Regions from separate parts of the Paraburkholderia sp. GAS334 genome, predicted to be linked through region 2. Evidence: riboswitches for the same ligand, from Rfam matches in the RefSeq annotation. Region 2 holds a riboswitch; the other holds the start of a gene.
The links. Region 2 has a riboswitch for manganese ahead of P3T21_RS36290 (TMEM165/GDT1 family protein). Riboswitches for the same ligand answer to the same signal wherever they lie in the genome.
Positions count from the first base shown of each region.

Region 1 (11,439 bases), on a different contig from region 2:
TACGCGGCCATGACATCAGGCCGGTCGAGAAAATACGTGATGCGGCGAAAGCCTTCGGCTTCGCACTGCGTAAAGAAGTTGCCGCTCGATACGTACAGACCCGACAGCGTCGTGTTCTCCGCCGGATTGCACACGCTCACGAGCGTCAGTTCGAACGCGTCGGGCACGTCATCGAGCGTCAGGCCGCGCTCGTCGGGATGCGCGGCGGCGTGTGGTTTGCCGTCGACTGTCGCGCTGACGAACGTCAGCTGTTCGCCCATGAGTTCGAAGTGGGCCGCGCGGACGGCGTCGGGATTGCGGCGCACGCGCATCGTGTTACGGACCGTCGTCCGTTCGGGGACGAGATCGAAGTCGAGCGCGACGGTGTCGATCAGGAAGGCGGGCGGCGCATAGTCGGCGCGGCGGATCACAGCAGGCGTAGCAGTGTCGGACATGGCGGTTTGAGTGAAGAGTGCTGGGCGGGCCGTCTGCCGCGCGGGGTGCGCGGCGACGAGCCAGTCGGGCCATTGTACAAAGCCATTTTAGATCGTGCGGCCCGAACTTTTTACCGATGACACGGGTCAGCGTATTATCGGGCCGCTGCGCGCAGGCGCGGCCCGCCCTATAAGACGCCGAAGACGCAAAAGACGAGGAAGACCATGAAGCTCGACCGATGGACCCGCCGCGCAGCCATGCTGCTAGCGGCCATGGCAGTCACACTTTCTGGCTGTACCACTTACGTGACGACGCAGGTCACTGCGTTCTCCGACTGGAGCGGCAGCGATGCAACGCGAACCTACGCGTTCACCCGCCCAGCCGATCAGAAGAACAACCTCGAACTGTCGACCTACGAGGCGCTCGTGGGCAACGAACTCGCGATCCAGTCGTTCCGGCGCGTGAACAGTCAGGACGCGCACTACCTGGTTGGTCTCGGATACGGCATCCGCAGCGACATGGTGACCGTTTCGCAGCCGGTCTACTACTACAACCCGTGGCCGGGCCCGTACTACTGGGGCCGCCCGATGGATCCGTGGGGGCCGTTCGGCCCGTTCCCGACTGGCTACGTCGACCAGAGCTATCCGGTTTACACGCATTTGCTCAGCATCCGCATTACCGATCGCGCGACCGGCAAGGAGGTGTACAACGTGACGGCTCGCAATTCGGGCGCCGAGTCTTCGCTGGTCCGGGCGATGCCTTATCTCGCGCGCAGCGCGCTCGCCGATTTCCCGCTGGGTAACGCCGTCGTGCGGACAGTCCGGATTCCGCTCGACGGCAGCGGCGCCGCGCCATCGAACGAAGCGACCGTTTCTACCGGAGCGGCCGCGCCCGCTGCGCCGGCCTCTGCGGCCAAAGCCGTGCAATAGGCATCAGGGCATCTGGCATCAGAAAGCATCCCGCATCGCAGCATCGGTTTCACCGACACAAAAAAGCCGGCACCCGCGTCACGCGCAGGGCCGGCTTTTTCGCTGAAACAACCCGCGCTAAAGGTGTATCAAACCCCCACACCGAACAGCGCCAGTGCGCCCAGCACGACGAACATGACCGCGGCGATGCCGTGCACGACCTTCGTCGGCAACCGGTGAGCGAAGCGGTCGCCGAGCACGATGGCCGGCACGTTCGCGATCATCATCCCAAGTGTCGTTCCGGCCACCACGCCAAAGAAATCGTGGAAACGCGCGGCCAGCGCGACGGTGGCGAGCTGCGTCTTGTCGCCCATTTCCGCGAGAAAGAACGCGATAACGGTCGCGCCGAACACGCCGAGGCGGGTGCGGTTCGCGTTGGCTTCGTCTTCGTCGAGCTTGTCCGGCACCAGGATCCACAGACCCATGCCGATGAACGAGGCTGCGAGTGCCCAGCGCATGATCGTCGGCGTGACGAGCGTGCCGAGCCATGCGCCGAGCGCGCCGGCGCCGGCGTGATTGACCAGCGTGGCGACGAGAACCCCGAGAATGATCGGCAGCGGTTTGCGATAGCGGGCGGCGAGGACGAGCGAAAGCAGCTGCGTCTTGTCGCCGATTTCGGCGAGCGCGACGGCGCCCGTCGAGATAAGGAAGGCTTGATCCACGTTGTGATGGTTTCCTCGGGCCGAGAATGAACGAGCGACGACCCACAACCTGCCGGGCCCTGTTGCGGCGGCTGTGGATCATCGGTCTCGCCAGGCCAGAGGCTGCGTCTGCCATGGCCGTACAGGCCAAGTCTGTTGACAGGCGCCCCCGCGTTTCACGTGCGCTTCGCAGCCTTCAATGCTGAAAGGTTGCGCGGACGTGCTGCAGGGCGGCTACTCCCCAATGAGGGGCGGATTATAACACGCGGTCTCAGGCACGCTGCGCCCCGTGCAACAGCGTTTTGCCACGTGTTTCCCAACTATCGCTATGACGATCAGTACAAACCGTCCAGATACCGAGAAAGGCGCACACGTTTCTTTCAGAACGTAAAAGGGCCGCATAAGAACTTCAGCGCTGACCCATCACATCTCGTCAATGTGGAAAAGGGTTTGAAGCCTTTCCAGGACTCGTTTTAACGGTTCGTGGCGGTGGTGAGACGGATACAGATGGATACGTCTTTTGTGGCTGATTTAATCCACAATATTCAGTATGATGCCGGCGGTCGCCGGGGAATCTGAGTCTAACTAACATCATCGTCTGGCGGGCCCGCCCCTAAATAATTGGGGCATGGTGCCGTTAATTCGCCTGAACATATAACAAGACTGGATTGACCTCGGTGGCGTCTGCCTCGGGCTGGGCAGCGCACATGCGTCGCCTCCGGCCGGCGTGCCAGATGGGGCGCCAGCAGCCTTAGCAGTTTTCAATCGCGCGAACACCGATATGCCCGATCTGCACTGGACTATTCCGGTTGCTCGCTGGTCTTCCTGGCCTGCCGCCGCAGCCACCGCCCCCGATATTGGCTTTATCGAGCCGATCGTGCGACGTCGGCTGAGCACGCTGTCGCGCGCGGCGCTGAAGGTCGCGCACGACTGCGTGGGCGACGACGCTGCCGCCGTGCGCACGGTGTTCGCCTCGCGACATGGCGAACTGCGCCGCACCACCGACATCCTGCGCACGATCAGCGCGGGCGAGCCCGTTTCGCCGACTGCCTTCAGCCTTTCCGTGCTCAACGCGATGACGGGCGTGTTCGGTATCGCCCGCGGCGACCGCTCGCCGGCAAGCGCCATCTCGGCAGGCGCCGAGACCCTGGGCTACGCATTGCTGGAGGCGCACGCGCAATATGCGAGCGATCCCGCGACGCCGGTGCTGGTCGTCTACGCCGACGAACCCGCCGACCCCGCGTACGGCACGATCGAAGACGAAGTGCAGGGCGGCGCGCTGGCCATCCTGTTCGACGCCACGGCCGCACAGGGCCAGCTGACGTGTACGATCGCTCAGGCGCCGACGTCCGGCGATGCGCCCGCGCTTTTCGCGACGCAAAGCCAGGCCGTGCAGCACTGTCTCGACACGCACGCGGCGGCAGTATGGCAAGGCGCCGATACGACCTGGAAATGGATCTGGCATGATGGCGCGGCTTGAGTACGTCTGGCGGCTGGTTGCCACGGGCCTCGCGATGGCGGTGTTCGGCGTGTGCGGCTTCCTGTTCTCGGTGATCGTGTTTCCGCTCGCCTGGCTGTGGCCGCATCGGGCGTCGCGACAACGCGCCGTGACCGCGGTCATCCACGGCTTTTTCCGTGCGCTCGTCGCCGTGCTGCAGTTCGTCGGCGTGATGAAACTGGTGGTCGAGGGCGGCGACGCGTTGCGTACGCGCCGCCCGGCAATCGTCGTCGCGAATCATCCGACGTGGCTCGACGTGATGGTGCTGCTTTCGCTGACGCCGCATGCGTGCTGCGTCGTGAAGAGTGCGCATTGGCGCAACCCGTGTTTCTACGGCATCGTGCGCGCGGCTGAATACGTGAGCAACGCGGACCCGGTCGAACTCGTCGAAGCCGGCTCGCGACAGCTCGAAGCCGGCTACACGATGATCATCTTTCCGGAAGGCACGCGCAGCCCCGCGCCGAACCGCCTGCATGCATTTTCGCGCGGCTTCGCGCATATGGCGATCAGGGCGGGCACGCCGATTCTGCCGGTGCTGATGGATTGCGATCCGCCTGTGTTTACGAAGCAGATGCGCTGGTACAACGTGCCGGCGCGCGCATTCCGGATGCGCGTCAGCGTGCTCGAGCCGGTTGGCGTCGAGCAGCTCTCAGCCCACGAGACATCGCCGGCACTTGCCGCGCGCACCGTGACCAGCGCCATCGAGGCCCACATTACCCAGCATCTGTTCGACTATGGATTCTTTAAAACTGGAAATTAAGCAGCTCCTGATCGCAGCACTGGATCTGGAAGACCTGACGCCTGCCGACATTGACGACGATGCCCCGCTCTTCGACACCGATGGCATCGGTCTCGATTCGATCGACGCGCTCGAGATCGGCATCGTGCTGCGCAAACAATACCAACTGACCATCGCTGCGAACGATGAGCGCACGCGCGAGCATTTCCGCTCGATCAATACACTGGCGGCGTTTGTTGCCAGCCAGCGCGAGCCCGTGCATGCAGCGAACGAAACCGCAAGGAAAGGGGAATAAATCGTGACCGAGGCAGACATTCTTGAGCGCATCCGCGCCATCTTCAAGGAGAATTTCGCGATCGAACCTGCGCGCGTGACACCCGATGCGCATCTGTTCGAGGACCTCGATCTGGACAGCATCGATGCAGTCGATCTCGCGATCAAGCTGCAGGAGATGACGGGGCGCCGCATCAAGCCCGAAGAGTTCAAGTCGGTGCGCACAGTCGGCGATGTGATCGGTGCGGTCGAATCGCTGCTGGCGGCGCAGGGCTGATGCAGTCTGTTCCGTCAGACATGCCGGAATCTGCGATGGGCAGGTTGCGTCAGATATTGCGCGCTGTCCTGCAGGTGCTGCTGAAGCTGGCGTATCCCGCGCTGATCCTGTGCGCGTGGAAATGGGACACGCCGCGCTATGTCGGGCTCATGCTGTTCGCGATTCTGTGGCTGCAGCGCTGGGCGGGTACGGGGAGCGTCGCGTCGTCGCTGCGCAGGCTGACGATGGTGGACTGGTGCGTCGCGGGCCTCTTGAGCTGCGCGTCGGCTGCGATCGTCGCGACCAATAGCGAGATGCTGCTGCGTATCTATCCGTCGCTTGTCAATCTGGGTCTCCTGATCGCGTTCGGCGCGACGCTCGTGCGTGGGCCGACGATGATCGAGAAATTCGCGCGTATCCGCACGCCAGATCTGAGCGCGCCAGCGGTGCTGCATACGCGTCGCGTCACGCAGATCTGGTGTGTGTTCTTTGCGCTGAACGGCGCGTTTTCCGCGTATACGGCGTTCTACTGGACGCGTGATGCGTGGTCGCTCTATAACGGCGCGATTGCGTACGGTCTGGTCGGCGTGCTGCTCGCCGGTGAGATCGTGTGGCGATACCTGGTGGTGCTGCCGCGCGCGGCGCGTTCGGAGGCGGCATGACCGGCATGATCGCGCTGCATGATCTGCTGCAGTCTGTGCGCACGGACACGACGACGCCTGTCTGCCGCGATGGTGATGCGGTCATCGATTTCGCAGTGTTCCGTGCGCGCGTTTTACGCATTGCAGATTCGTTGCGGGCGCAACCGTCGAAGCGTTACGCGCTGTGTGTCGACGATGCATTTGATTTTGCGTGCGCGCTTTTTGCGCTCCTTGCGTGCGACAAGGAGCCGGTGATTCCCGCGAATGCAACGCCGGGCTATCTCGCCGATCTGTCGAATGCATTCGATGCCGTATTGACCGACGACGGCCTGCGTACGCTGATCACTGATGCTGCACCGGCAGAAAGCGTGCAGACCGCGACGATCTCTCCCGATGCGCCGCTCACGCTCTACACGTCGGGCAGCAGCGGCACGCCCAAGCCGATCCACAAGACGCTCGCGCAGTTCAACGCCGAGGTGCACACGCTCGAAACGCAATGGGGCGCGCTGGTGGGCGATGCGACGGTGCTGGCGAGCGTTCCGCATCATCACATCTACGGGCTGCTGTTTCGCGTGCTGTGGCCGCTCGCCGCTGGCCGCGCGTTCGATCGTACGGTCAGCATCGATCCCCTGCAGCTCCAGGAGCGGATCAACCAATGCGGCGCAGCGGCGGTGCTGGTATCGACACCGGCGCAACTGTCACGCTGGCCTTCGCTGGCGGGCTTCGCGACGCTCACACCCGTGCCGCGCGCGATTTTCTCGTCGGGCGGTCCGCTCGCGCTGGATACCGCGCGTGACTATGCCGCTGCCTTCGGCGCGGCGCCGATCGAGATTTACGGTAGCACCGAGACCGGCGGCATCGCATGGCGGCAGCAGAACGCATCGGAGGCGTGGCAGCCGGTGGCCGGCATCGAAGTGCGTCGCGATGAAGACGGCGCGCTCAACGTACGCTCACCGCATCTCGGTCACGACGGCTGGCATCGCACCGACGACGCCATTACCTTCGATGACGATGGCCGCTTCCGTCTGCGCGGCCGGCTCGATCGCGTGATCAAGCTCGAGGGCAAGCGCGTCTCGCTGCCTGAACTCGAAGCGCGGCTTGCGCTGCATCCCTATGTCGCGCAGGCGGCGGTCGTGCCGCTGGCGGGCGCGTCGCGTCAACGTGTCGGCGCGCTCGTCGCGCTGACCGACGCGGGTAGCCAGGCGCTACGCAGCGAAGGACGCCTGCTGCTCGCGAAGACCTTGCGGCGCCATCTCGCGGCGTGGTTCGATGTGGTCGTCCTGCCGCGTCACTGGCGTTTTCGCAGCGCGTTGCCGTTCGATGCGCGTGGCAAGCTGCCGGCCACTGCCATTGCCGCGGCGTTCGACGCGCGCGCCGACGGCGTCGAAGTGCTTGCCGAAGCGCGCAATGGCGACGAGGTGCGTTACGACCTGCGCGTACCGCCGGCACTCGTGCACTTCGCCGGACACTTTCCTGGTTTGCCCATCCTGCCGGGCGTCGTACAGGTCGACTGGGCGGTTCGTTTTGCGGCGGAACATGTCGCTGGCGCGCGCGCGATCGCGTCGATCGACCGGCTGAAATTCATGATGCCCGTGCCGCCCGGTGCGATGCTGAGCCTGACGCTGGCTCACGACGCAACACGTCGGCGCGTGCAGTTTGCGTACCGGCTCGGCGAGCGCGACTGCGCGTCGGGCGTGATCGTCTATCGGGAGCGCGTATGAGCTTCGCGCCCTGCATCGTCATTCCGATTTACAACCACAAGGATGCGATCGGCTCGACCGTCGCGCATCTGGTTGTGCACGGTCTGCCGGTTTTCGTCGTCGACGATGGCAGCGATGAAGCGACGCAGCACGTACTCACCGCACTCGCTGAACAGCACGCAGGGCAAATGACGCTGTTGCGCCTGCCGGTCAATAGGGGCAAAGGCGCGGCCGTGATGGCAGGCCTGCGCGCGGCGCGCGCGGCCGGCTATACGCACGCGTTGCAGATCGACGCCGACGGGCAGCATGACGCCGCCGATGTCCCGCGCTTTCTCGACGCCGCGCGTGCCGAGCCTGGTGCCGTGATTCTCGGCCGCCCGGTGTACGACGAGAGCGTGCCGAAGTCGCGTCTGTATGGCCGCTATCTGACGCATGTGTGGGTGTGGATCGAGACGCTGTCGTTCGAGATTCGCGATTCGATGTGCGGGTTTCGCCTGTATCCGCTCGACGTCGTATGTGCGCTGATCGACAGCGTCGAGCTGCCGACACGCATGGACTTCGACATCGAGATCCTCGTGCGTCTGCACTGGCGCCGTATCGCGTTTCGCGCGATCCCGACACGCGTGACCTACGCCACCGACGGCGTCTCGCACTTCGACGTGCTGTGGGACAACGTACGGATCAGCCGAAGCCATACGCGGCTCGTCGCGGGCATGCTGCTGCGTCTGCCTGTGCTGCTTGCGCACAAGGTGATGCCGGGGCGCGTGGCGCTTCCGGCCAGCGCCGACACTGCCGCAGAGAGCGCCACGGGCGAACGCCACTGGTGGCGCGTCGCAGAACGTGGCAGCAGGCTCGGCATGTCGTTGCTCGCGCTCAGCTGCAAGCTGTTCGGCATGCGCTTCACGGGATTGTGGCTGCATCCCGTCGTCGCGTATTTTCTGGTGACGGGCCGTGCAGCACGCGTTGCGTCGCATGACTATTTCGCGCATCTCGAACGCGTTTCGCCACCCGGCACAAAAACGCCGCGACCGGGCTGGTTTTCCGCCTACCGGCAAATGCTGGCGTTCGCGCAGTCCGGGCTCGACAAGCTTGCCGCATGGTCGGGCCGCGTCAATACGCAGGAGGTGCGGTTCGACGACCCGAAGGCGTTCGAAGCGCTCGCCGCGAGCGGACGCGGCGCGCTCGTGATCGGCGCGCACCTCGGCAATCTGGAAATGACGCGTGCGCTGGCCGTGCGCGGCGCGCATACGAAAGCGACCGCGATCGTCTACACGGAACACGCGAAGCGCTTTAATAGCGTGCTTGCGTCGTCGAACAGCGACTTCGCGCAACGGCTGGTCGAAGTCAGCGACTTCGGGCCGGAAACGGCAATGATGATGCAGGAGCGCGTCGATGCCGGCGAACTGCTCGTGATCGTCGGCGATCGCGTGCCCGCGCACGAAGCAGGGCGCACGACCGAGGCGCAGTTTCTCGGCGCGACTGCGCCGTTTGCGCAGGGGCCGTATGTGCTCGCGCATGCACTTGGCTGCCCGGTGTATCTGTTCTTCTGTATCAAGGAGCAGTCGGGCTACCGGCTTTATTTCGAACCGTTTGCGGAGCGCATCGACCTGCCGCGCCGCGAACGTGCGCAGCATCTCGCTGCATGGGCGCAGCGCTACGCCGCGCGCCTCGAACATTTCTGTCGCAAGGCGCCTTATCAATGGTTCAATTTTTTCGATTTCTGGGCGCGGTCCCCACGGGACCTTCCTGCGGGGCGCTCCCCACGGGAGCTTCCTCCGGTGCACCCCAGCGGAGGCGCGAATGGCCGAACATGATCTGATTGACGACGCGGCCCTGTACGTGCAACGTGATGCACGCGAAGCCGTAGTAATCGGCGGCCGCCGGTTGACGATCGAAGAAGTGGTCGCCATTGCCCAGCGTCGCGCGCCTGTCGCGTTGAGCGACGATCCGGCATGGCGTTCGCGCATCGAGCGCGGTGCGGATTTTCTGCGCAGGCATCTTGCTTCGGGCGCAACCGTGTATGGCGTCAACACGGGTTACGGCGATGCGTGCGTTGTCGACGTGCCGATGGAACTCGTCGAAGCGCTGCCGTTGCAGCTGACGCGTTACCACGGCTGCGGCATGGGCCAGTATCTTGACGACGCGCAGACGCTCGCCGTGATCGCCGCGCGCCTGAATTCGCTCGCGTACGGCTTTTCGGGCGTGCGGCCTGTCCTGCTCGACCGTCTGGCGGATCTGATCAACCATCGCGTGTTGCCGCGCATTCCATCGGAAGGGTCCGTGGGCGCGAGCGGCGATCTGACGCCGCTGTCGTATGTCGCGGCCGCGCTGGTCGGCGAACGTGACGTGCTGTTCGAAGGTCGGCTACGTGACGCATCGGATGTCTGGGCGCACCTCGGCCACGCGCCGCTCAGGCTCGCGCCGAAAGAAGGCCTCGCGCTGATGAACGGCACAGCCGTCATGACGGGTCTCGCGTGCCTCGCGTTTGCGCGCGCCGATCATCTGACGCGGCTCGCCGCGCGTCTCACCGCGCTGTCGACGGTCGCGCTCGACGGCCGTGCTGCGCATTTCGACGCGCTGCTCTTCGAAGCGAAGCCGCATGCCGGTCAGGCGGAAGCCGCCGCATGGATTCGCGAAGACCTGGCCGACCGCGCCGATACGCCAGGCCATCGTTTGCAGGACCGCTATTCGATTCGCTGCGCGCCGCACGTGATCGGCGTCGCGCGGGATGCGCTGTCATGGGTGCGACGCGACATCGAGAACGAGCTGAACAGTGCAAACGACAATCCGCTGATCGATCCCGACGGCGAACGCGTGCTGCATGGCGGCAACTTCTACGGCGGACACATTGCATTCGCGATGGATTCGCTGAAGGTGGCCGTCGCGAATCTCGCCGATCTGATGGACCGGCAACTCGCGCTGCTCGTCGACGACAAGTTCAACAACGGTTTGCCGCGCAACCTGTCGGGTGCGTCGCCGGCACGTGCGCCGATCAATCACGGCTTCAAGGCCGTGCAGATTTCGTCGTCCGCATGGACTGCCGAGGCGCTCAAGCTGACGATGCCGGCAAGCGTCTTCTCACGTTCCACCGAGGCGCACAATCAGGACAAGGTCAGCATGGGCACGATCGCCGCGCGCGATTGTCTGCGCATCCTTGAACTGACCGAGCAGGTCGCGGCCGCGCATACGCTGGCGACGGTGCAGGCCGTGCAGCTTCGTCTGCGGATGAACGTGGCGACGCCCGTGCCCGCGCCGCTGCATGCGTTCGCTGAGCGCGTGAGCGCGCAGTCGCCGTTCGTCGACGAAGATCGCGCACTGGAACACGATCTGCGTGCGTTGACTGCACGCATCGCGGATTGCGCGTTGATCGATGGCTATCGCGGAGACCGCATCGCATGACTGGATCCAGCAAGGTGCTGAAGGCGAGCGCGACGGTCGAAGTGCCGTTCCATGACGTCGATGCGATGGACGTCTGCTGGCATGGTCACTATCTGAAGTACTTCGAGATCGGCCGCGCCGCGCTGTTGCGTGCGTTCGACTACGACTATCCCGAGATGCGCGCGTCCGGTTACCTGTGGCCGATTGTCGAGGCGCATCTGAAATACGTGCGTCCGGCAACATACGGTCAGCGGATCGACGTGCGCACCGAACTGCTCGAATACGAGAATCGCCTGAAGATCGGCTACGAGATCGTCGACAGCGCGACGGGCAAGCGTCTGACAAAGGGCTACACGATTCAGGTCGCCGTCGACGCGGCGACGCAGGAACTGCAGTTCGTCTCGCCGCCCGTGGTGTTCGAGAGGCTGGAGCGCGTATGGTCACGTTGACGCTTCGCGCCTGCGTGTGTGCCGCGATGGTCGCGCTGGCGCTGCCCGCGTTGGCCGCGACTGCGCAGCAGACAGCACCGGCAAACGACACGCAACGGGTCCAGCAGATCGCCGGGCAGCTCGGGCAGGCGAAGGGCATTCGCGCACAGTTCACGCAGACGCAGACGTTATCCGCGATGAACAAACCGCTCGTCAGCACTGGCTCGCTCGTGTTTTTCCGCGAGCGGGGCGTGATCTGGCAGATCGATACACCGTATAAAGCGACGTACGTCATCACCGATGCGGGGGTCACGCAGGTCGATGCGAACGGAAAGCCCGTCACGACACATCGCCAGCCCCAGGGCGCACGCAGTGTCGCGCAGGTGTCGAAGATGATGCGCGCGATGCTCGGTGGCGATCTGTCCGCGCTGTACTCGCAGTTCGACGTGAAGGCCGACGGCACGCCTGCGCAATGGCACATGCAACTGACGCCGAACCAGCCG
Region 1 is NZ_JBNDMO010000024.1:76,201-87,639, forward strand. Features, by position in the region: gene pepN (aminopeptidase N) at 1-434, opposite strand, end outside; gene P3T21_RS30445 (DUF4136 domain-containing protein) at 639-1,343, shown strand; gene P3T21_RS30450 (TMEM165/GDT1 family protein) at 1,472-2,044, opposite strand; yybP-ykoY riboswitch at 2,057-2,278, opposite strand; gene P3T21_RS30455 (beta-ketoacyl synthase chain length factor) at 2,805-3,503, shown strand; gene P3T21_RS30460 (lysophospholipid acyltransferase family protein) at 3,487-4,281, shown strand; gene P3T21_RS30465 (phosphopantetheine-binding protein) at 4,256-4,555, shown strand; gene P3T21_RS30470 (acyl carrier protein) at 4,559-4,810, shown strand; gene P3T21_RS30475 (hypothetical protein) at 4,846-5,451, shown strand; gene P3T21_RS30480 (AMP-binding protein) at 5,457-7,151, shown strand; gene P3T21_RS30485 (glycosyltransferase family 2 protein) at 7,148-8,944, shown strand; gene P3T21_RS30490 (HAL/PAL/TAL family ammonia-lyase) at 8,931-10,529, shown strand; gene P3T21_RS30495 (acyl-CoA thioesterase) at 10,526-10,957, shown strand; gene P3T21_RS30500 (LolA family protein) at 10,945-11,439, shown strand, end outside.
Region 1: another riboswitch for manganese. It lies ahead of P3T21_RS30450 (TMEM165/GDT1 family protein); the one in region 2 lies ahead of P3T21_RS36290 (TMEM165/GDT1 family protein).

Region 2 (11,439 bases):
TGAAAAGAACGAGCGCAAGACGTGGGCTGTGATTGCGCTGTGCAGCGCGATGATGCTGATTGAAATCGTGGGCGGCAGTATGTTCGGCTCGCTCGCGCTCGTCGCCGATGGTCTGCACATGTCGACGCATGCCGGGGCAATGCTGATTGCTGCGCTCGCGTATACCTATGCGCGGAAACATGCCTCCGATTCCCGCTTCGTGTTCGGGACCGGCAAGCTGGGCGACCTCGCGGGATTCACCAGTGCCATCGTGCTCGCGATGATTGCGTTGCTGATTGGCTACGAGGCGGTTTCGCGCTTTCTGTCGCCGGTACCCATTCACTTCGGTGAAGCAATTCCCATCGCGGTGGTTGGCCTGCTGGTCAACCTAGCGAGCGTGTGGCTGCTGAGCGGCGGCGATCACGGACACAGCCACGGGCACAGCCACGGTCAAAGCCACGGACATGGCCATGACCATGATGACCACGCTCACGAAGAGGAGGTGCAGAAGATTTTCGCCCCATCCGGCGTGTTTGCCGTGTCCATCTTCGAGGATGGCGTGCCGCCCGTTTTCCGGATTACGCCTGCGACGGAGGGTTCGCGACTGGACGCTTCGGCGATGTCCGTGACGACGGTACGACCCGATGGGACGCAACAGGTATTCGCGCTGTCGGACCGCGGCGGTTATCTGGAATCGAAGGAAGACATTCCCGAGCCACACGCCTTCAAGGCCATCGTGCGGATGCCGGATGGCGAGCACGAGGTTGAATTCGAAGAGCACGAGCACGGCCCCGACGTGCATGACGCCGCGACTCGCGACCACAACATCAGGTCTGCATACATCCACGTGATAGCCGATGCAGCGGTCTCGGTGCTGGCGATTATCGGCCTGGTACTGGCGCGCGCGTTTGGCTGGCTGTGGATGGACCCGTTGGCGGGCATCATCGGGGCACTGGTGATTGCAAACTGGTCGTACGGGTTGATGCGAGATACTGGCGCAATCCTGCTCGACATGAGTCCGGACCGGCGTATGGCGGAGAACGTGCGTCACGCTATCGAGGACCGTGGTGACAAGGTTGTCGACCTGCATGTATGGCGGGTGGGTCCGGGTCACATGAGCGCTGTCGTGTCGGTCGCGACCAGTGAGTCCCAGCGAGACTCGCGCTTCTATCATGTGGTGCTCGGACGCTTCAGGGGACTGTCGCATGTCACCGTCGAAGTGCAACCCGCGCATGCGGTGGCCTGACCCATGGCAGTCAGGTCACCGTGCGTCGATGTGTGCGCCTTCGATGGCAAGACCAGATTGTGCGTTGGATGTTTTCGTACGCTCGACGAGATTCGGGGGTGGAAGAAGATGACCGACCACCGGCGCCATCAGGTGATTAACGACCGGGCGCAGCGACAGGCCAAGCTGCAACGGGACTCCCCCGAGTTGCCTGCGGAGCCCGCAACTTCGGATAACTGATTCCAACTCGCGGGCGCAGCCTCCGCCACGATTCCATTCAGGCGACTTGTTTCTGTAACACGCACCGCGATAGAAATCGTACCCGCTCATTGGGGAGTAGCCGCCTCGACTGCAAGGTTCGAGGGCGCACGTCAACACACTTGGCGAGTCGAGAGACGCGCCATGGCGCGCGCAGCCAAGTGCCTGGCAAGACCGATGACACGCATTCCGACCTGACCGGGTCGCCGGAATGCGCGTCATCGCGTTCCGTCAGCGCGGCCCGGCTACAACAACCCACGCAGTCCTTTCTTGTTTCAACCAGTGTGGTTGGTCTCGCCGAAATCGGCGACAAGACTCAACTCCTGTCCCTCGTACTGGCTGCGCGATATTGCAAGCCCATTCCCATTATCCTTGGTGTGTTCGTCGCCACACTTATCAATCAGGGGGCATCTCAAGAAACGGATTTTTTCGTAGATACGTTAAGGTGTTTGAGTCGTCGCCAGTTCTGTCCTTGCCGAACCGCTCGAATCGCTTGCTGACGGTCCACTCTGCCCCCAGATCGGCTTGTTGTTGGGAGGCGGCACGCTATTCGGGCACGACGTGTGTAGGCGAGTTCGGGTTCGCGCTGATGGCCGGGGGCAATATACCTGGCCGCGCACGGGTTGCGTCGATCGCACTCTGCGACGAAGCGCGAAAGCTTAATTAGGACCACGCCAATCTATGTGCACTGGCGCTGCTCGCGATCTCGTTCGCGTTGCAATCCGCGACCAATACATTGCAGCGTCGTGAAGCGCAGCAACGAGCGCGATAGCACGGCTTAGATTGCGTCGTAGCGAACTCCACAGACACAAGCAATGGACATGAAAAACACTCGACCGGCTGTTGTGGGTGCGGGTGCTGTGATCGGCACGTTAGGCGACCCTGTCGGTCTCCGCGGTGCGGTGTTTCCGCTTGCCGCTGCTCATCGGTGCGTTTCAGTTCACTGCGCTGGACGCGGTGATTCTCAACAAGGCTAAGAGCCTTGTCGTTGTCGCTTCATCACTACCGTTTCGGGCACAGACGGTTCCGTGAAGGGCCGTGGTCGCGCATTGGCCTGGTCATCGTGAACCTGTTGGCCGGTAGCCTCCTAGGCGCATCGCAGGGTGCCAACTGGGTAACGCGGACGCGCCCGCAGCTGCTGTATCGGGTGATCACCGTCCTGCTCGTCGCGATTGCCCTGATCCTGCTGTTCGGCCACGACGCAACGCGGCACGGTGCATTGCTCGTCACGGCCGTCATGCAGGTTACGCTCAGCGTCATCGCTGGCTTCGCTAGTGGCAAAGTTGCCGCACTGATGGGTGTCGCCGGCGGCGAACTGTTGGTGCCGACGTTGGTGCTGCTCTTTGGTATCGACATCAAGCTCGCAGGCAGCCTGAGTCTCGTGGTAAACAATGCGGACAATGCTCACGGGGTTTGTGCGCTACAGCCAGGACCGCAGCTTTGCCGTCCTGGGACAGAACCGGGCGGTCGTGGTCCTGATGGCGGCCGGCTCGATTGGGGGCGCGTTTGTGGGCGCCCAGTTGCTCGGCTTGGTCTCCAGCGCTGTTCTGCTGCCAGTTCTCGCAGCGATTCTGGTGTGGTGCTTTCGTCGGTCAAGGTCTGGCAGCACGGCTGACCGTGAGGGCCGCGGGACCACCCCGCCCAGGGATCACGCGTGGCATGATTTCAGACGCGACACGCTCCTCGTGAAACGCTACCGGGTCCGCAGTGGGTGACCGACAGATTATGCGGTCTACTCGTCTTCATCCTCCTCCTCTTCACGCTCGATGCTGTCGATGATCCGCCATAGCAGCCGCGACATCCCACGAGTCTTTCCCCCCAGGTGCTCGTCGCCCTTGTCCTCTTCCGCGACGCGTTCAAGCCTCAGCTTCCTGATCGACACCTTTTCATACTTCAGACCGTCGATCTCGAGGCGCTCGAAGCCACCAAACCCGCGCTCCTCGCCTTCCTCTTCATCTTCATGCCACGAGATCTTGAAGAAAAACGGATCAATCGACGGCGCAATTACAGGGTTACCGGCGAGGTCCAGGAGTTGTTTCGTCGTGAAGTTGACGTTCCGCTGGTAGCGAACGCCATGGGGAAAGTTCGCCAGGTCCGGCGTGTTGTCAGTGGCGAACGTACCGTAGAAATCACGCCCGTGCGCCTGGAGACCGTTGTAGTCTCCAGTCCAGTTTGTGGCCGCCGTGTTCGCGAGCAGGACATCATGCCAGTCCACGCCGTTCCGGGTGAACTGCACGTGGTGCTCCCAGCGCTGCGCCCCGCCCGGTCCCGTCAACCGTTGGTACAAGACGCCAACCCTGCCGTCGCTGCTGACAGCGAGGCCGGGGTTCTTGGCGTTCGAAACCGTGAGGAGCTCGGACGACCACGTCTTGCCATGATCGGTCGACCGGCGTACGTGAAGGGTGTAGCTCGTCCCCTGCATATCGCACCAGGCGACCCAGGCCCGCCCGCTGTGCTTTGGCCGCGGATCGACGGCGAGAGCGAGGTCGGAGCCGAACCGGTCCGGGCCAAGCGAGCCGTTGAAGTTGGCATTGAACCCTGTGGCAACCCGCACGCCGAAATGCGAGTCACTGGAATCGACAAGGTCCTGGAAGCCGCCCGATCCCCAGTTATCGTCCCGCGCCACGACGACGTCCGAGATCGTCGAACCCCATGTAGGTGGCACAAGCGCCGCACGCCAATCGAAATAGGCCGCATAGACGGTGCCGTCGTCATGGATCGCGGGCCGAACGGACGGGGCGTTCCGGGTCACGGCGCGATTTTGCAACTGAACCGAATTAAAGACGGGGGCCAAGGCCGTTCCGTCCTGGCAGACGTCGATCGTCGCGACCGAAGTGACGAAATTCCAGTTGGTGTAAGCGGCGTAGACTCGATCCTTGCCCGCGTCGGGCCCCTTTCGAACCGTCTCGACTGCCATCCATGGCTGATCGATGTTGGGCTCGGTGTCGATCTGGACCATCGGCGCGCCGGAAAACGCGTTGGTCGTTCCGAACACCGCCAGCGGCGCGCCGACGAGGTCGCCGCAATAGAGCGCGTTCCGGCTGAACTTCGCGTTATAGTCGTTGGTGGAAGCGGGAACGATTCCCGCTTCTGCCCACGTTTCTCCACCGTCGCTCGAGAGAAAGATAACAGCGGTGGGCGTGGCCGTGAACGCGGTCGCCCCGATAATGCGCGGATTGGCGGGGTCCACCGCGATATTGGTCTCTGAATCGTCATTGCTCTCATTGCTCTGAGACTGCGGGATCATGTTCACGACCGTGATCTTGGTGACCATCGCTGTCTCCTTCTGGACGAGGTCCACTGCGAAATCGATGACGCCCAGATTCTTGCGCCGCGGCTTATTGTTTCAGAAGCGATTTAATCTCGCGAAGCAAGTCCCGCGATTGCACATCGTCCGGGTCGAGCGCCGTCAGAAAGTGCTCCGGAGCTTTCAGCGCCGTTTCGTGACGGAGAATGAAGATCGCGGCCTCATGCTCCTTGAGCCGGGGAGCAACGCGCCACGGGGGAGCGGGATTGGTCGGGAACAGCACACTTACGCGTTCTCCGCCCTTGCCCTTAAGCGTCGACACAACGCGCACGACCGCGAGACGGTAGTTTGGCGAACGAAGCATGGAACCATCCGGAACCGGACTGGCCCCTATACTCTCCACCTCGCCGTCTACAACCAGCACGGCGCCGTCGAGTCTAGCCTCCAAACGGCGAATCGGTAGTCGTTCCACCGCTTCTGCCACCTCTTTTTCGGCCTGCGCCGTCGCCTTGAGGTGGTCTACTTCGCGCAAGGCGATCTGCACCCCGTACAGCCAATCCGTGGCAAACACGAGCAACTTGTCGCCGAGAGCCGGCGCACTGCCCGCGAGGAGCATCGTGACCTCCCGACCGCGAAGGCCACCGACGCCAACTGACGGGCTCGCCCGGAACGCTTCGTCGACGTGCGCGACGATCAGCCCGGGACCGGGACGGACGGCGGGCTCGTTCGAAGCGTTGAGTTGCGTAACCGTTGCCTTGAAGACATAGCTCGATTCCTCGACGAGCCGGTCCACTCTTTCAGTCTCCGTTGCCATGTGTTCTCCTCTTCTTTGACATCCCGGTCGCGTCTCTCACCGCCGTACCCTGGACCTGACATCCTTGAGAAGGGCTTCATCGATTGTCATTAATGAAAGTCGCCCGTTGTCTACGGCATGACGATGATAAGGATTGCATACGAAAACGTCGCCAAAAAATCGAGAACTTACATAACCGTCATTAAATCGTCATTTTCAACTTATGGACAATGCGCACCCTCTGCTCACCGAAAATGATTCGAGGACGCTCTTTAGGTTACTTCGTAGTAAAGGCAACAGCATCGGATTGTTCAAGTAGACTTTTCTTAAGTCTAGTTATTCATGTAAATAATAAAGCGCTCAGCATAATTGTCACGATCGACAAGATGGTAGAGATTGGTTGCATCGGCAGGTGCACGACTTGTAGTCCGCAGTCGCCACTACCAGGCCAAATCTCCAGCGTCTTGTGGCGCTTGATGAACCTGGCGTCCGCGGCGCGTGTCTTCCAAACAGGTCAAACGGGCGGTCAGGGCGATCAAGAACTCGTATACACCATTAAAAAAAGTGGAAAGAATTGCCTTGCATTATTGCCATCTTCTTCTAAACATAGACTTGTTGCGGCGATTCTGTACGCTGAAGAGCGCGACCACAAATTCTTAGCGGCGAAAGGGACATGGAAGTACTGGCCGATCAGGCGTGATCCGGGCGTATTCGTGTCACCGTGTGGGCTCAGCCGCGAACAGCCTCACCGTTCGCCTGGGATAACCGCGCACTATCCACCGGCGCACTTCGAGCATCGACCCGAGTGATTGCAACCCGCCAAGGCTGTCCTTCGAAGCAGTTCTGCCGGCACATGCGGGAACGCTTTGGGTAACTCTCTCCGCGCTCCATCCGCCACCTCCCGGGGGCAACAATGCTACCGCTCATTCTTGGACCAAGATACAACATCCGCGTCACCTGCGATGCCAGCCCCAGCAATGACCGAAGCGAATCGACAATAGAAGTCAATCCGACCAATCCGTACAACATGGTCGGATCGTCCAAACGGTTCACCGACCCGCACACCTATGCGTTCTCGCTCGCAGCGTATTCGACATTCGACGCGGGTCGATCGTGGCAGGAGGCTGCGCCCCTCGGGCTCCTCGCGGGCTGGGACGGAGTTTCGGATCCGACGGTCGCCTTCGACGACGTCGGCGGCGTATATCTCGTCGCTCTTCCGTTTCAGGGAGCCGAGCCGATGGCGATCGCCGTGTACAAGTCTACGGATGGCGGTTTGACCTGGTCCGCTCCGAACCTCATTCACTCGGCGCCTGGCGACGACAAGCAGTCGGCCGCAGGCGACACCAATCCCGGTAGCCCCTATCATGGCCGTGTTTACACCGCCTGGGACGGGCCGGGTGGCATGCTCTTCGGGCGCACGATTGACTACGGAACCAGCTGGCGCGGGACCGGAGCGAACCCGGTCGGAACGTCGCTTGCGCCGGCATCGTTCGGGCCCCAGGTCGTCGTGGCCGCGGACAGTAGCGTCTACATCTTCTTCATCGCCGGCACCGACATGCAGTTCGTCAAATCCACCGATGGCGGGGATTCGTTCTCGAACCCGGCCACGGTCGCGAGCGGAATCACGGGCTTGCCCGGCCAGCTACCCGGTGGCACTTTCCGGACGCCCACGGTCGCGACGGCCTGTGTCGGCGTCAATGCGACCGACCTGATTGTTGCCTGGGCCGACTATCGACAGGGAGTCGCCCGCATCTACTATGCGCGCTCCAACAATCGCGGCGCCGTCTGGCAGGCGGGCAGTGGCTCCGGCATGCCGCTGATGAGCGGCGGCGCTGTCTCTGCCCCTGATCAACACGAGTTCCAGCCGCAGCTTGCCTGCACGCCACAGGGGGACGTCGGCTGCGATTTCTATCTCTTCGGGCCGAAGGGAGGCGGCACGACGCCGCTGATCGACGTTGTCCTGACAGCGTCGGCCGACAACGCGGCAACCTTCGTGGATCGGGCCACGGTGACCGAGATGCCGTGGGACCCCACAGTGGATGCCGTCTGGGCGCACGGAGATCCCAACGTCACCTTCATTGGCGATTACTTCGGTCTGGCCGCGAGCCCGCTCGGTTTCTTCCCGTTCTGGATGGACACGCGCACCGGAACCCAGGAAATGTTCACGGCGCGCGTCGCGGTCCGGCCCGCGAACGTCTACATCCGGGATTCCTCGAGCGACACGGGAACGGTACCGTCACCCGGTAATCACTGGGAGGCTCCGGATCTGATCGTGCGCCGGCAGCAGGACGGCAACGCCGTCTGGGTCGATCAGGATCTGCTGCGCGACGGTGTGACGGACCATTTCATCTACGGCAAGATCACCAACCTCGGGCCCAATCCCGCAGAGAATGTCACGCTCGCTGTCACCGTTGGCAACTATCCCGCGCTCGATGCGCTGCCTGGGCTGGAGTTTCGTTATCCGCAGGATTGGTATCCGGGCGACTGGCAGACGGCGGCGGTCCAGCAGAGGCACCTGTACCTCGGTGAGAGTGCGCCGATGAATCTGGCGGTGGGCGCCACCCGTATCTTCGGACCCGTTCGCTGGCCTGCCATTCAGATTCCTCAGGAGGGAACCTGGCATCCATGCCTCCTGGCAGAGGCGCGCGGAAACAATAACGACTCCGCAGGTGGCCCCAATGGCGCCCCACAGCTGGTCGCGCCCGGTACGTGCGATTACGGCAGCTACTTCTGGGGCGACAATAACATCTGTCAGCGCAACCTGTCATACGCACATGTCTTCGCCGACGCCGAGAGCCTGATCGAGTTGCCCTTCATCATTGGCAGCCCGTACAGCCATGCAAAGCTGATCGAGGTCATCGTCCACAGGGGTCACAGGCTGGACGACGTTCCGATGAAGCTAGAAGTCCTTCCGCCCAGGAAGGGGGAGAAGCCGCCTGTACCTGACGGGAATCACATGCACGGCGCCAAGCTTTCAGGCAAGCATTGGAACCTGACCCATCGAGTGGCTGGAGTCGGCTTTGCAGTTGAGCCAGGGCAGACGCTTCGCCTGACGCTGTCGCTCAAGCTCCCCAAGGCATTCGATCTCGACGCGCCGACCAAAGTGACCGTCTTCCAGCGCAACGACGGCCATGTCACCACGGGCAGCGCCATCCTGGAGCTCGTTCGCGGCCACGTCAGGCACGCGAACCACGAACCGAAACAACCTGCTTCTGCGGCGCGCAAAAAGGGGCGGTGAAGCCACGGATGATCCAAGTTCTGGCCTTTACTGAATGCGCTTTACAAAATCGACCTGCCTGCGCCGTTCTTTAACCATGATGTTGCGAAACACATTTCTTACCTGGGTTGGCCACGCCGGGCTGCAAGGCTTCACCGGCCAGATGGTTCTGGTCGTGCATTCGTGACCACCCCGTGAATGAAGGTTTGGCGCGGGGTAATCGCTCGACCTTTCGAAGAACCGATAAGGGGAGATCATGTCGAATATCCAGGTCACACACGACGCGAGCTTGAACAACGCGAGAAGCGAAAGCAATGTCGCCGTCAATCCCAATAACCCGAAGCAGATCGTGGCGGGCTCCAAGAAGTTCCGGGACATTCACAACTACGACTTCGTTCTGGCCACCGAATACTCAACGGATGGTGGTCTCTCATGGCATGATTCTGCCGCCTTTACGCTATCCGGCTTTACGCTTCTCACTGACCCTGCTCTTGCATGGGATGACGTGGGCAACGTTTATCTGGTCGGTCTGTCGGGTAACAATCCGCCGACCTTCGATACCGTTGGCATCGTAATCTACCGGTCAACGGATGGTGGACAGACCTGGAGTGCTCCGAACCCGATCCACAACAGCGTTGGTGACGACAAGCAGTGGGCGGCCGGCGACACGAACCCGGCCAGTCCGTTTCATGGCCGCGTCTATGCGGTCTGGGACGACGGATCCGACATGCGTTTTGCGCGCACCAAAGATCATGGCGCGACGTGGGTCGGGACAGGAGCAGGAGCAACGCCTGCTGGAACGATACTCGTCAATGATTCGTTTTCACCCGAGATCAACGTCGCCGCCAACGGCGACATCTATATCGTCTGGATCGCGGGAAGCGAGATCAAGATGGTCGTATCGACAGATGGCGGCGACAGTTTTGCGCCCGCCGTGTCGCCAGCCACGGGCGTTACCACGCTCGACGCCGCATTGCCGACGATTCATGGGTGGCCGGTGTTGCCCGGCGGGAACTTTCGCGTGCTGACGATACCATCGGCCTGCGTCTTCGGGAGCACGGTCGCCGTGGCGTGGGCCGACTTCCGCGAAGGCGTGTCCCGTGTCTACTGCGCAGTTTCGACTGACGGTGGTGCCAGCTGGCCCACCGGTTTCTCGGGAAAGCCGCTGCTGGGAGGACCGCTACCCGCTGGTTTTCAGCACTTTCACCCGCAGATCGTCACCGATCCCAGCGGCGTGATCGGGTGCGCTTTCTACGAGTTCGGACCCAAGCCATCGACGCCGCTCATCGATGTGATCATCGCCCAGTCGGTTGACGGCGGAACTTCGTTCGATCATGCGACCCTGACTGACCAGCCGTGGGATCCGGCAGTGGACGCTCCCTGGAGCCACCACGCGGACGCCACCCCCATTGATTCCAGCGTGACCTTCATCGGCGACTACTTCGGGCTGGACGCCAGTACGCGGGGATTCTATCCGCTCTGGACGGACACGCGGACCGGCATCCAGGAACTCTGGACTGACATCGTCCGGGCCCATGCAATGCTCAAGATTCCGCCCGGCCTGTATGGGGAGGTCGCCCAGATTCTGGACGGCATCATTCAGGACGGCGGTGGCGACGAGATCGTGGGCGGGCATATCATTCACATTCCGCCCTGGGGACCCGAACTGGATATTCTGCTGGGTGTCGCGATCCAGCGGATCGCCACGCTGGTCGCCAGCCCCGGGGGTATCGGCATTCAGAAGGCAGCCATGGCCATGATAGCGCACGTAGCTCAACAGGAAGTAAAGCGTCTTGAAGGCAAAGGATAGCCGACCAGCGCGTTGTGCAAGAGTTCACCAACGTGCTGACTTATATCGTGCCGGCCGTCATCTGCGCTCGCATTTTCGCGCGATGCAATACAACCACGGATAGACGAGCGTAGCTGTCCGTCAGCGTGAGCGGCATGCGCGATCCACCGTATCGACGGCGGTGGATCGTGTTAGGTCAGTGGCGGTGCGCTTCGTGTCTGACGGGCGCGATCGGGTCGCGCCAGTTTGCGCAGGCGCGAGCCGTGCGGATCCATGAGCAGGCGCGCACGAAAAGGATAGTGAGCGCCGGCGATGGCCAACACTCAGGTGACTCGCCAGTCCAAACGATGCGAGAGGCGAAGGCACTATCGCCATGACCCCAACAACCCGCAGCAACTGGTTGGCGCGTCGAGGAAGTGCAAAGCATCGCGGCCTATGATTTCACCTCGGCGACGGTCTATTCCACCGACGCCGGCATCACATGGCACGATTCCGCGAATCTGGCAACACCCGGCTGGACTGGTGTTTCCGACCCGGTGCTTACATGGGACGATAGCGGCAACGTCTTCCTCGTGGGCGCCGCGTTTCCGGGTCTCGCCAAGGTCACGATGGGCGCGAGCAATGATTGCGAGGCAGAATGCAAGAAGCACGCTGACAAGCACGCGCCCTGCAAGGCGTTCATGAAGTCGTGGCGGACATGCGCCGATGAGTGTCGTCGGGCGCTTGGGGGGTGAAGTCCTGAAGACGCCGCCGGGCGATCCGGCGGCAGAAGCACTTTCACGTGCCGGGCGGTGATCGCGGCGAGACAGTGGCCCGGGCGGACTCCCGCACTGGCTTTCCGCCTGACGGAAAGTCCGTACGAACTGTCATAAATGTTTCGCGTACTATTCTTGTCGGCCTCTCGCCGGTCCGCCATGCTCCGCCGCCACCG
Region 2 is NZ_JBNDMO010000050.1:3,623-15,061, reverse strand. Features, by position in the region: gene dmeF (CDF family Co(II)/Ni(II) efflux transporter DmeF) at 1-1,225, shown strand, start outside; gene P3T21_RS36295 (DUF1289 domain-containing protein) at 1,229-1,444, shown strand; yybP-ykoY riboswitch at 1,524-1,705, shown strand; partial or broken gene P3T21_RS36290 (TMEM165/GDT1 family protein) at 1,747-1,869, shown strand; gene P3T21_RS36285 (TSUP family transporter) at 2,445-3,077, shown strand; gene P3T21_RS36280 (sialidase family protein) at 3,195-4,736, opposite strand; gene P3T21_RS36275 (hypothetical protein) at 4,801-5,523, opposite strand; gene P3T21_RS36270 (sialidase family protein) at 6,416-8,740, shown strand; gene P3T21_RS36265 (sialidase family protein) at 8,976-10,529, shown strand; gene P3T21_RS36260 (hypothetical protein) at 10,925-11,242, shown strand.